DNA from 2 places in the Streptomyces sp. NPDC050743 genome. Region 1 is predicted to be linked to the other one. Evidence: predicted binding sites of a transcription regulator. Region 1 holds the regulator's gene; the other holds the start of a gene.
What was found. Region 1 encodes HrcA, which represses chaperone genes, less so after heat shock. Its sites were predicted from a motif close to TTNGCACTCNGNNNNNCNGAGTGCNAA; they were not measured.

Region 1 (5,237 bases):
TGCGGGGGCGGTTGCTGGCGGACGCGGTGGTGCGGGACCTGGTGGACTGATCACTCCGGCGAGTGAATCCCCCCGGAGCGCCGGTTCGGTCCCTAACCTGGTTCGTAGGCTGCCGCCAAAAGGACGCGGCGGATGTGGAGGGCCACGGAGATGACCGCTGTGGACGAGCGTGGGATGACGAAGTTCTTCGAGGAGTTCGAGGCTCCCGAGGGCGTCAAAGTCGAGCTTCTCCGGGGGGTAATCGTGATGATGGCCAGCCCTGATCTGGTCCACAACATGATCGTGGAAGACGTGTTTGACCAAATCCCGCGCAAGCGGTGGGCTCGGCTTCAGACCCAGGACGTCGACATCCTTGACGAGGCCAGCGAGCCGGTGCCGGACTTGGTGGTAATGGAGCGCGATGCAATGCCGCGTTCAGGGCGCCTGTTGCCGTCCGGGCTGATCACGATGGTCGTCGAGGTCGTCTCCAAGTCCAGCGTCCACCAGGACTACGTGGTCAAGCGCTCGATCTACGCGGCGGGAAAGATTCCCGCCTACCTCGTCCTTGACCCGGTCATGGCGCACTGCGTCCTGTTGACAAAGCCTTCGGGCCAGGGCGAGGACGCTGACTACCGCAGCCAGGAGATCATCAAGTTCGGTGATCCAGTCCCGTTGGAGGATCTGGGACTCGAACTGGACACCACCGAGTTCGGAACGTTCCCCAACGTCAGGCCCCACCGCTACCCGTGACGAAGTCGATCAGCTCCTCCACCCGCCCCAGCAGCTCCGGCTCCAGGTCCTTGTAGGACCCCACCCGCTTCAGGATCGCCTGCCACACCGCCCCGGTGTTCTCCGACGGCCAGCCCAGTGCCCGGCACACCCCCGTCTTCCAGTCCTGCCCCCGCGGAATCGTGGGCCACGCCTCGATCCCCAGCGCGGCCGGCTTCACCGCCTGCCAGATGTCGATGTACGGGTGGCCGACCACCAGCGCGTACTCGCTGGTCACCGACTCCGCGATCCGCCACTCCTTCGTGCCCGGCACCAAGTGGTCCACCAGAACACCCAGGCGGGCGTCCGGGCCCGGTGCGAAGGAGGCGACGATCGACGGCAGGTCGTCCACGCCCTCCAGGTACTCCACGACCACGCCCTCGATGCGCAGGTCGTCGCCCCACACCTTCTCGACCAGCTCGGCGTCGTGCCGGCCCTCGACGTAGATGCGGCCGGCGCGGGCCACGCGGGCGCGGGCGCCGGGGACGGCGACCGAGCCGGAGGCCGTACGGGTGGGCCGTACCGGACCGCCGGAAGGCCTCACCAGCGTCACCACGCGCCCCTCCAGCAGGAAGCCCCGCGGCTCCAGCGGGAACACCCGGTGCTTGCCGAAGCGGTCCTCCAGGGTCACCGTGCCCGCCTCGCAGCGGATCACCGCCCCGCAGAACCCGGTGCCGGGCTCCTCCACCACCAGGCCCGGCTCCGCCGGCACCTCAGGCACGGGCTTCGGCTTCTTCCACGGCGGGGTCAGGTCGGCGGAGTACAAACGAGGGCGCGGGCCCGAAGGGCCCTCGTTGGAAGGGCGGTGGCGGGAGACGGGTGGGCGCATTCGAGTGACGATAGGAGAAGCCGTACGGCCGCGCTCACGACACGCCGAAACGGGCCGCCAGCTCGTCGCGCTGCCGTCGTACGAACGCCGCGTCCACCACCGCTCCGTGACCGGGAACGTACAGCGCGTCCTCGCCGCCCAGGGAGAGAAGCCGGTCCAAGGCGTCCGGCCAGCGGGACGGGACCGCGTCCGGGCCCGCCTGGGGCTCGCCGGACTCCTCGACCAGGTCGCCGCAGAACACCACCTCGGGATCTCCTGGGACCAGCACCGCCAGATCATGCGCGGTATGCCCCGGACCCACGTTCGCCAGCAGAACCTGCCGGCCGCCCCCGAGGTCCAGCGTCCACTCGCCGGAGACCGGATGGCCGGGCGGCACCAGCGCGTCCACCGCCTCGTCCGCGTCCGCCACCGCGAGTCCGTTTCTCACGGCGTCCATGCGCAGCTCGTCGCGTTCGTGGGCCAGCACCGCGTCGACGCCCACCGCCCCGTACAGCTGCGCCCCCGCGAAGGCCGCCGCCCCGAAGACATGGTCGAAGTGGGGGTGGGTCAGCGCGAGATGGGTCACACGGCCGCCGGCCAGTTCCTCGGCCTGTGTCCGCAGCCGCGCGCCCTCGGCCAGGCTGGAGCCGGCGTCCACCATCAGCGCCGTACCCTCCCCGAGGACCAGCCCGACCGTGCAGTCCCAGCCGGGCAGCCGGCACCGCCCGACCCCCGGGGCCAGTCGTTCCCACCCCAGCTCTTCCCAAGTCACCGTCATACCGCGACGCTAGCCGCACGAGCCGCCGGGACCGCACCGACCTTGCCCCGGGTGTACCCGACAGCCGTACACTGGGCCCGGGAACGCTGGCACTCGCATGCGAAGAGTGCCAGGCGGACGAACCGCAGGGCCGACCAGGACCGAGGGGACGACATGCTGGAGGTGCGCGCGAATGCTGAGTGAACGCAGGCTTCAGGTGCTGCGCGCCATCGTCCAGGACTACGTCGGCACCGAGGAGCCGGTCGGGTCGAAGGCCCTGACCGAGCGGCACAACCTCGGCGTGTCCCCGGCGACGGTCCGTAACGACATGGCGGCCCTGGAGGACGAGGGGTACATCGCCCAGCCGCACACCAGCGCCGGGCGGATCCCCACGGACAAGGGCTATCGGCTGTTCGTGGACAAGCTGGCGGGCGTGAAGCCGATGACCGCGCCCGAGCGGCGCGCCATCCAGAACTTCCTGGAGGGCGCCGTCGACCTCGACGACGTCGTGGCGCGCACGGTCCGGCTGCTCGCGCAGCTCACCCGGCAGGTCGCCATCGTGCAGTACCCGTCCCTGACCCGGTCCACCGTGCGGCACGTGGAACTGCTCTCGCTCGCCCCCGCGCGCGTGATGCTCGTGCTGATCACGGACACCGGCCGGGTCGAGCAGCGGATGGTCGACTGCCCGGCGCCCTTCGGCGAGACCTCCCTCGCCGATCTGCGGGCGCGGCTGAACAGCCGGGTCGCGGGCCGCCGGTTCTCGGACGTGCCGACGCTGGTCGAGGACCTGCCGGAGGCCTTCGATCCCGAGGACCGCGGTACGGTCTCGACGGTGCTCTCCACTCTTCTGGAGACGCTGGTCGAGGAGAACGAGGAGCGGCTGATGATCGGCGGTACCGCCAATCTCACCCGCTTCGGGCATGACTTTCCCCTCACGATCCGGCCCGTCCTGGAGGCTCTGGAGGAGCAGGTCGTGCTCCTCAAGCTCCTGGGCGAGGCGAAGGATCCGGGCGTGACGGTGCGTATCGGGCACGAGAACGCCCACGAGGGACTCAACTCCACCTCCGTGGTGTCGGTCGGCTACGGTTCGGGCGGCGAGGCGGTTGCCAAGCTCGGCGTGGTCGGACCGACCCGCATGGACTATCCGGGAACGATGGGAGCGGTACGCGCAGTGGCACGGTACGTCGGACAGATCCTGGCGGAGTCGTAAGTGGCCACGGACTACTACGCCGTTCTCGGCGTGCGCCGCGACGCGTCGCAGGATGAGATCAAGAAGGCGTTCCGCCGGCTCGCGCGCGAGCTGCACCCGGACGTCAACCCGGACCCGAAGACCCAGGAGCGGTTCAAGGAGATCAACGCCGCTTACGAGGTGCTGTCGGACCCGCAGAAGAAGCAGGTCTACGACCTCGGCGGCGACCCGCTCTCGCAGGCGGGCGGCGCCGGCGCGGGCGGCTTCGGGGCCGGCGGCTTCGGCAACTTCTCCGACATCATGGACGCGTTCTTCGGTACGGCGTCGCAGCGCGGCCCGCGCTCGCGCACCCGGCGCGGCCAGGACGCGATGATCCGCATCGAGGTCGAGCTGGACGAGGCGGCCTTCGGGACCACCAAGGACATCCAGGTCGACACGGCGGTCGTCTGCAACACCTGCAACGGCGAGGGCGCGGCGCCCGGTACGACCGCCCAGACGTGTGACATGTGCCGTGGCCGCGGTGAGGTCTCGCAGGTCACCCGGTCCTTCCTCGGCCAGGTCATGACCTCGCGTCCCTGCCCGCAGTGCCAGGGCTTCGGGACCGTCGTGCCGACCCCGTGCCCCGAGTGCGCCGGCGACGGCCGGGTCCGTTCCCGCCGCACCCTGACCGTGAAGATCCCGGCCGGTGTCGACAACGGCACGCGGATCCAGCTCGCCGGTGAGGGCGAGGTCGGTCCCGGCGGCGGTCCGGCCGGTGACCTGTACGTGGAGATCCACGAGCTGCCGCACCCGACCTTCCAGCGGCGCGGCGACGACCTGCACTGCACGGTCACCATCCCGATGACCGCGGCGGCGCTCGGCACCAAGGTGCCGCTGGAGACGCTGGACGGCATGGAGGAGGTCGACATCCGGCCCGGCACCCAGTCCGGCCAGTCGATCCCGCTGCACAACCGCGGCGTCACGCATCTGCGCGGCGGCGGCCGGGGTGACCTGATCGTGCACGTCGAGGTGCAGACCCCGACCAAGCTGGACCCCGAGCAGGAGCGCCTGCTGCGGGAGCTGGCCAAGCTGCGCGGCGAGGAGCGGCCGCAGGGGCAGTTCCAGCCGGGGCAGCAGGGGTTGTTCTCGCGTTTGAAGGATGCGTTCAACGGGCGCTGACGTGCGCTGCGGCGTGGCCGGGGGTCCGGGGGTCGTCCCGCCGGGCAGACACGGTCAGCCGGGGCAGCAGGGGTTGTTCTCGCGTTTGAAGGATGCCTTCAACGGGCGCTGAGCAACCGCTCACGGAGGCCATACGGGGTGCCTCGGCACCCCGTATGCCAGTGGTTTATGCCATCGGACGCCCGGATTCGGACTTGTTCGACGGACGTGACAACATGCGGTCATGTCCTCCGCGCTGACCGATCTCTTCCCCCACCCGATCGTGCAGGCCCCCATGGCGGGCGGTGTCTCCGTCCCGCAGCTCGCCGCCGCCGTCTGCGAGGCCGGTGGTCTCGGGTTTCTCGCCGCCGGATACAAGACCGCCGACGGCATGTACCAGGAGATCAAGCAGCTGCGGGGGCTCACGAGCCGGCCCTTCGGCGTGAACGTGTTCATGCCGCAGTCCGAGCATGCCGAGTCCGGCGCCGTGGAGGTCTACGCCCACCAGCTGGCCGGCGAGGCCGCCTGGTACGAGACCGAGCTGGGCGACCCGGACAGCGGCCGGGACGACGGTTACGACGCCAAGCTCGCCGTGCTCC
Region 2 (5,237 bases), on a different contig from region 1:
GTTCTATACGGCGTTGCAGACCTCCGGTGAACTGCCGCCGCTCAACGACCTGCTGGACGAGGACATCCACAGCCACGATCCGGTGAACCCCCAGGACACCATCGGGCTGGACAACGCCCGCAGCGAGTACCGGATGTGGCGCGGGGGCTTCGACTTCACGTTCACGGTCGAGGACGTGCTCATCCAGGGCGACCGGGCCTGCGCACGCTGGACCTGGAACGCCACGCACAACGGCGACTTCCTCGGCATCCCCCCCACCGGCAGGCGGGTCACCATGACCGGGATGACGCTGTTCCGCCTCACGGACGACGGCAAGATCGCCGAGACGTGGTGGCAGCACGACCAGTTGGGGCTGATGCAACAGCTGGGCGCACTGGACGAGTTGGAGCAGTAGCGGGACGCCGGCGCGCACAGGGCGAAGGCCCGGCTCCCCCGCGGGGAACCGGGCCTTCGTGCGAGTGTGTCGGGCTCAGTGGGCGTGGCCGTGGCCGTGGCCCGCGGCGGCCGGCTCTTCCTCTTCCTTCTTCTCGACGACCAGGGTCTCGGTCGTGAGCAGCAGAGAGGCGATGGAGGCGGCGTTCTCCAGGGCGGAGCGGGTGACCTTGACCGGGTCGATGACGCCGGCCTTGACCAGGTCGCCGTACTCGCCGGTGGCGGCGTTGTAGCCCTGACCCTTCTCCAGGTCCTTGACCTTGGAGACGATGACGTAGCCCTCCTGGCCGGCGTTCTCGCCGATCCAGCGCAGCGGCTCGACCACGGCGTTGCGGACGACCGCGACACCGGTGGCCTCGTCGCCGGTCTTGTCGAGGTTGCCCTCGAGGACCTTGGAGGCGTGGACCAGGGCGGAGCCACCACCGGAGACGATGCCCTCCTCGACCGCGGCGCGGGTCGCGGAGATGGCGTCCTCCAGACGGTGCTTCTTCTCCTTCAGCTCCACCTCGGTGGCGGCGCCGACCTTGATCACGCACACGCCGCCGGCCAGCTTCGCGAGGCGCTCCTGGAGCTTCTCACGGTCCCAGTCGGAGTCGGTGTTCTCGATCTCGGCCTTGATCTGGGCGACGCGGCCGTGGACGTCCTCGGACTTGCCGGCGCCGTCGACGATCGTGGTGTCGTCCTTGGTGACCGTCACGCGGCGGGCGGAGCCCAGCACGTCCAGGCCGGCCTGGTCGAGCTTGAGGCCGACCTCCTCGGAGATGACGGTGGCGCCGGTGAGGATCGCCATGTCCTGCAGCATCGCCTTGCGGCGGTCGCCGAAGCCGGGGGCCTTCACCGCGACGGCGTTGAAGGTGCCGCGGATCTTGTTGACGACCAGGGTCGACAGGGCCTCGCCCTCGACGTCCTCGGCGATGATCAGCAGCGGCTTGGAGGCGCCGGCCTGGATGACCTTCTCCAGCAGCGGCAGCAGGTCCTGGATGGAGCTGATCTTGCCCTGGTTGATGAGGATGTACGGGTCGTCGAGGACGGCCTCCATGCGCTCCTGGTCCGTCACGAAGTACGGCGACAGGTAGCCCTTGTCGAAGGCCATGCCCTCGGTGAAGTCCAGCTCCAGACCGAAGGTGTTGGACTCCTCGACGGTGATGACGCCGTCCTTGCCGACCTTGTCCATCGCCTCGGCGATGAGCTCGCCGACCTGCTGGTCCTGGGCGGACAGCGCGGCCACGGCGGCGATGTCGGACTTCTCGTCGATCGGGCGGGCCGAAGCCAGGAGCTCCTCGGAGACGGCGGCGACGGCCGCGTCGATGCCCTTCTTCAGGGCGGCCGGGGAGGCGCCGGCGGCCACGTTCTTCAGGCCCTCGCGCACCAGCGCCTGGGCGAGCACGGTGGCGGTGGTGGTGCCGTCACCAGCGATGTCGTTGGTCTTGGTCGCCACCTCCTTCACCAGCTGCGCGCCGAGGTTCTCGTACGGGTCCTCGATCTCGACCTCGCGGGCGATCGTGACACCGTCGTTGGTGATGGTGGGGGCGCCGAACTTCTTGTCGATGACGACGTTGCGGCCCTTGGGGCCGATCGTCACCTTCACCGTGTCGGCCAGCTTGTTGACGCCGCGCTCGAGGGCGCGACGGGCGTCCTCGTCGAACTTCAGGATCTTCGCCATGACAGCGGGAGCCCTCTCGGAATGTGGGTGGTAAGACAACTGCGCCCCGGGCGCCCGGCTTCGTTATCGGTCGCGGGGCCAGGGGCGCAGCTCAGGAGCAAAAGAATGCTCGAGGTGATTACTTCTCGATGATCGCGAGCACGTCGCGAGCCGAGAGGACGAGGTACTCCTCGCCGTTGTACTTCACCTCGGTGCCGCCGTACTTGCTGTAGAGGACGACGTCGCCGACCTTGACGTCGAGCGGAAGGCGCTCGCCGTTCTCGAACCGGCCCGGGCCCACGGCGAGGACGGCGCCCTCCTGGGGCTTCTCCTTCGCGGTGTCCGGGATGACCAGGCCAGAGGCCGTGGTCTGCTCGGCGTCCAGCGGCTGGACCACGATGCGGTCCTCGAGCGGCTTGATGGCAACCTTGGAGCTGGCGGTCGTCACGATCCGACCTCCCCCTTCGGAGATCTCACGGGGTTAACTGTCTGAGGTGGCGACCAGGTGGATCCGTCGTCGCGGGTGCCGGACCTGCCCGTCGCTTTGTTGGCACTCTCCAGGGGTGAGTGCCAGAGCCGAGACTATGACCGCGATTAGCACTCGGTCAAGCGGAGTGCCAATGCCGTGCGGCGCGTCGGCCGAATCCGGTGCGCGCCGGGTCATCGGTGGGCCGGTGTCGCCTGCGCCTTACGGCCCTCGTCCGCAAGCTCCCCGGAGGGGGCACCCCCGGACGGGCCGCGTTCACCGCAGGTAGTCCTCGAGCCGCCCCACCGTCAGCCCCCGCTGCTGTGCCCTTCGCAGCACCCGCACAGTGCGCTCCCGCAGGCTCGGGCCCGTCGTCTCGTCCGGGCCGACCAGGATGATGTCGCCGGGGCGGAGGTGGTGTTCGCCATGGGTGTAGACGAGGTCGGTCGGGGTCATCGCGGCGCGCCAGAGGACGACCGTGGAGATGCCGCAGTGGGCCGCCGCGCGCAGGGTGGTGGTGTCGAACGAGGCATACGGCGGGCGGAAGAGGCGGGGGTGGGCGCCCAGGCGGGAGCGGAGCCGGTCCTGCTGGCCGCAGATCTCGGCGCGCTGCCCGGCGTACGGCAGCCCGGCGAGCGCGCGGTGGTCGAGGGTGTGGTTCTGGATGCCGGCGCCGAGCCGGTGCAGGCGCGCGAAGTGGCCGTAGCCGGGGCCGGCGATGCTGTCGGTGAGGAACATGCTGACCGGCAGCCGGAGGTCGCGGACCATGTCGACGAAGCGGGGGTCCTGCTCGGCGCCGTCGTCGTAGGTGAGGAAGACGACCCGGTCGCGGGTGGGGACGTGGTCCACGATGCGGGGCAGGCCGCGGCCGCCGGTCTGCGGGGAGAGGGCGAGGGCGTCGGCGGGGTGCAGGGGCGGACGGGCGAGGGGCTCGGTCAGGCCCCAGCGGCGGTAGGTCTGGCCGGAACCGGGTCCGTGCGGGTGCACCCCCTCGGCGGCCTTCCTGCCGAGGCGTTCGATGGGGTCGACGGACTGGGCGCAGCCGGTGAGGAGGAGGGCCGAGGCGAGGAGCGCGACGGAGTACCGGCCCCGGCGGCACCGCCCGGACCCCGCTCTCCGGTACCCCGCCCCAGGCCTCACAGGTAGTCCTCCAGGCGGGCCACGGCGTAGCCCTCGCGCGTGACCTTGTCCAGGAAGCGGCGCATGTCGTCGACCATCGTGCCGTTCCAGTCGGAGCGGCCGCGGAAGTGGGTGAGGACGATGTCGCCGCGGCGCATCCTCTGGTCGTCCTCGCGGTACTCCCAGTGGTCGACGTAGACCTCCTCGTTCCAGATCGGCGCGTACTTGATGCCGCAGGACTTGGCGGCGCGCAGGGTGTCCTGGTTGTAGTTGCCGTAAGGAGGGCGGAAGACCGTCGGGCGCTTGCCGAACTGCTTCTCCATGATGTCCTGCATCTCGCAGATCTCGGTCTTCTGCTCCTCGTAGGACAGGCCCGGCAGGTAGGGGTGGTGCAGGGTGTGGTTGTCGAGGGTGTGGCCGTAGGACTGCATCGTCCGGAAGTAGCCGTAGTCGTCCTTGACCAGGTAGTCGCTGAGGAACGCGGTGTAGGGGATCTTCAGTTCCTCCATCATCCGCAGGAACCTCGGGTCCTTCTCCGAGCCGTCGTCGACGGTGAGGAAGACGATCTTCTGCCGGGTGGGGATCGTGGTGAAGACCGGCGGCAGGTCCCAGTCCCGCTGGTGGCTCACCTCGAAGCCGGCCCGCGTGGTGATCTCCGGTTTCCGCTCGGGCGGCGGGGGCGGTGCCAGCGGGACCTGCGCCAGCCCCCAGCGTCTGGCCGCGGCGGCCAGGCGGGCGTGTTCGGCGGCCTGGCGGGCCTGCGGGCCCAGGGCCTGTGCGGGGCCGCCCTGGCCGGACACGGGGCGGGTCGCGTCGGGGCCGGGGTGGCGGGACGGGGAGCGGGTCGCATCGGGGCCGGCCTGGCTGGTGGGGGTGCGGGTCGTCTGGGTCCCGGCGCAGCCGGACAGAACGGCGGAGCACGCCAGGGCGGCGGCTCCGCAACCGAGGACCAGACGTCCACCTCGGACCCGATTTTTATCGTTTTGTACGACCGCTCGCATAATGCCGGATCTTCCCAGGCCAGAGCCCTGAGCCCGGGCCGACACCGCCGCCGGAAGGCACACGATCCACCGGCTGGCCCACAATGACCCGGTGAACGACCTCGCTCTCCTCCTCACCCCCGAAGGCCGTGCCCTCCTCGACGAGGTCCGCGACACCGCCCCGGCCGACGAACTCGCCGTCGCCACCCGGCTGCGCCGCGACCACCCCGCCGAGCTGGTGTCGGCCGCGCTCGGCCAGGCCCGGCTGCGGCAGCGGGCGGCGGCGAAGTTCGGGGCGGCGGACGCGGGGCGGATGTTCTTCACGCCGAACGGGGTCGAGCAGTCGACGCGGGCCGGCGTCGCCGCCCACCGGGCCGAGCGGTTCAAGCACCTCGGCGTGACCTCGGTCGCCGATCTGTGCTGTGGGATCGGCGGGGACGCGGTCGCGTTCGCCCGGGCGGGGATCCGGGTGCTCGCCGTGGACCGGGATCCGGTGACCGCCGCCGTGGCGCGGGCGAACGCCGAGGCGCTGGGGCTGGGCGAGCTGGTCGAGGTGCGCGAGGCGGACGTCACCGAGGTGGACACGGGCGGTTACGAC

Region 2: groES (co-chaperone GroES) is a predicted target of HrcA. The motif match lies at 2,669-2,695, and genes of this name have one in related genera.

What each region holds. Positions count from the first base shown of each region.
Region 1 is NZ_JBITGJ010000008.1:76,612-81,848, forward strand. It holds gene hemW (radical SAM family heme chaperone HemW) at 1-50, shown strand, start outside; gene ACIBJF_RS11595 (Uma2 family endonuclease) at 133-729, shown strand; gene ACIBJF_RS11600 (DUF3097 domain-containing protein) at 707-1,576, opposite strand; gene ACIBJF_RS11605 (MBL fold metallo-hydrolase) at 1,611-2,333, opposite strand; gene hrcA (heat-inducible transcriptional repressor HrcA) at 2,506-3,522, shown strand; gene dnaJ (molecular chaperone DnaJ) at 3,523-4,659, shown strand; gene ACIBJF_RS11620 (nitronate monooxygenase) at 4,883-5,237, shown strand, end outside.
Region 2 is NZ_JBITGJ010000028.1:15,392-20,628, reverse strand. It holds gene ACIBJF_RS25385 (ester cyclase) at 1-394, shown strand, start outside; gene groL (chaperonin GroEL) at 470-2,095, opposite strand; gene groES (co-chaperone GroES) at 2,214-2,522, opposite strand; gene ACIBJF_RS25370 (polysaccharide deacetylase family protein) at 2,817-3,680, opposite strand; gene ACIBJF_RS25365 (polysaccharide deacetylase family protein) at 3,677-4,660, opposite strand; gene ACIBJF_RS25360 (methyltransferase domain-containing protein) at 4,752-5,237, shown strand, end outside.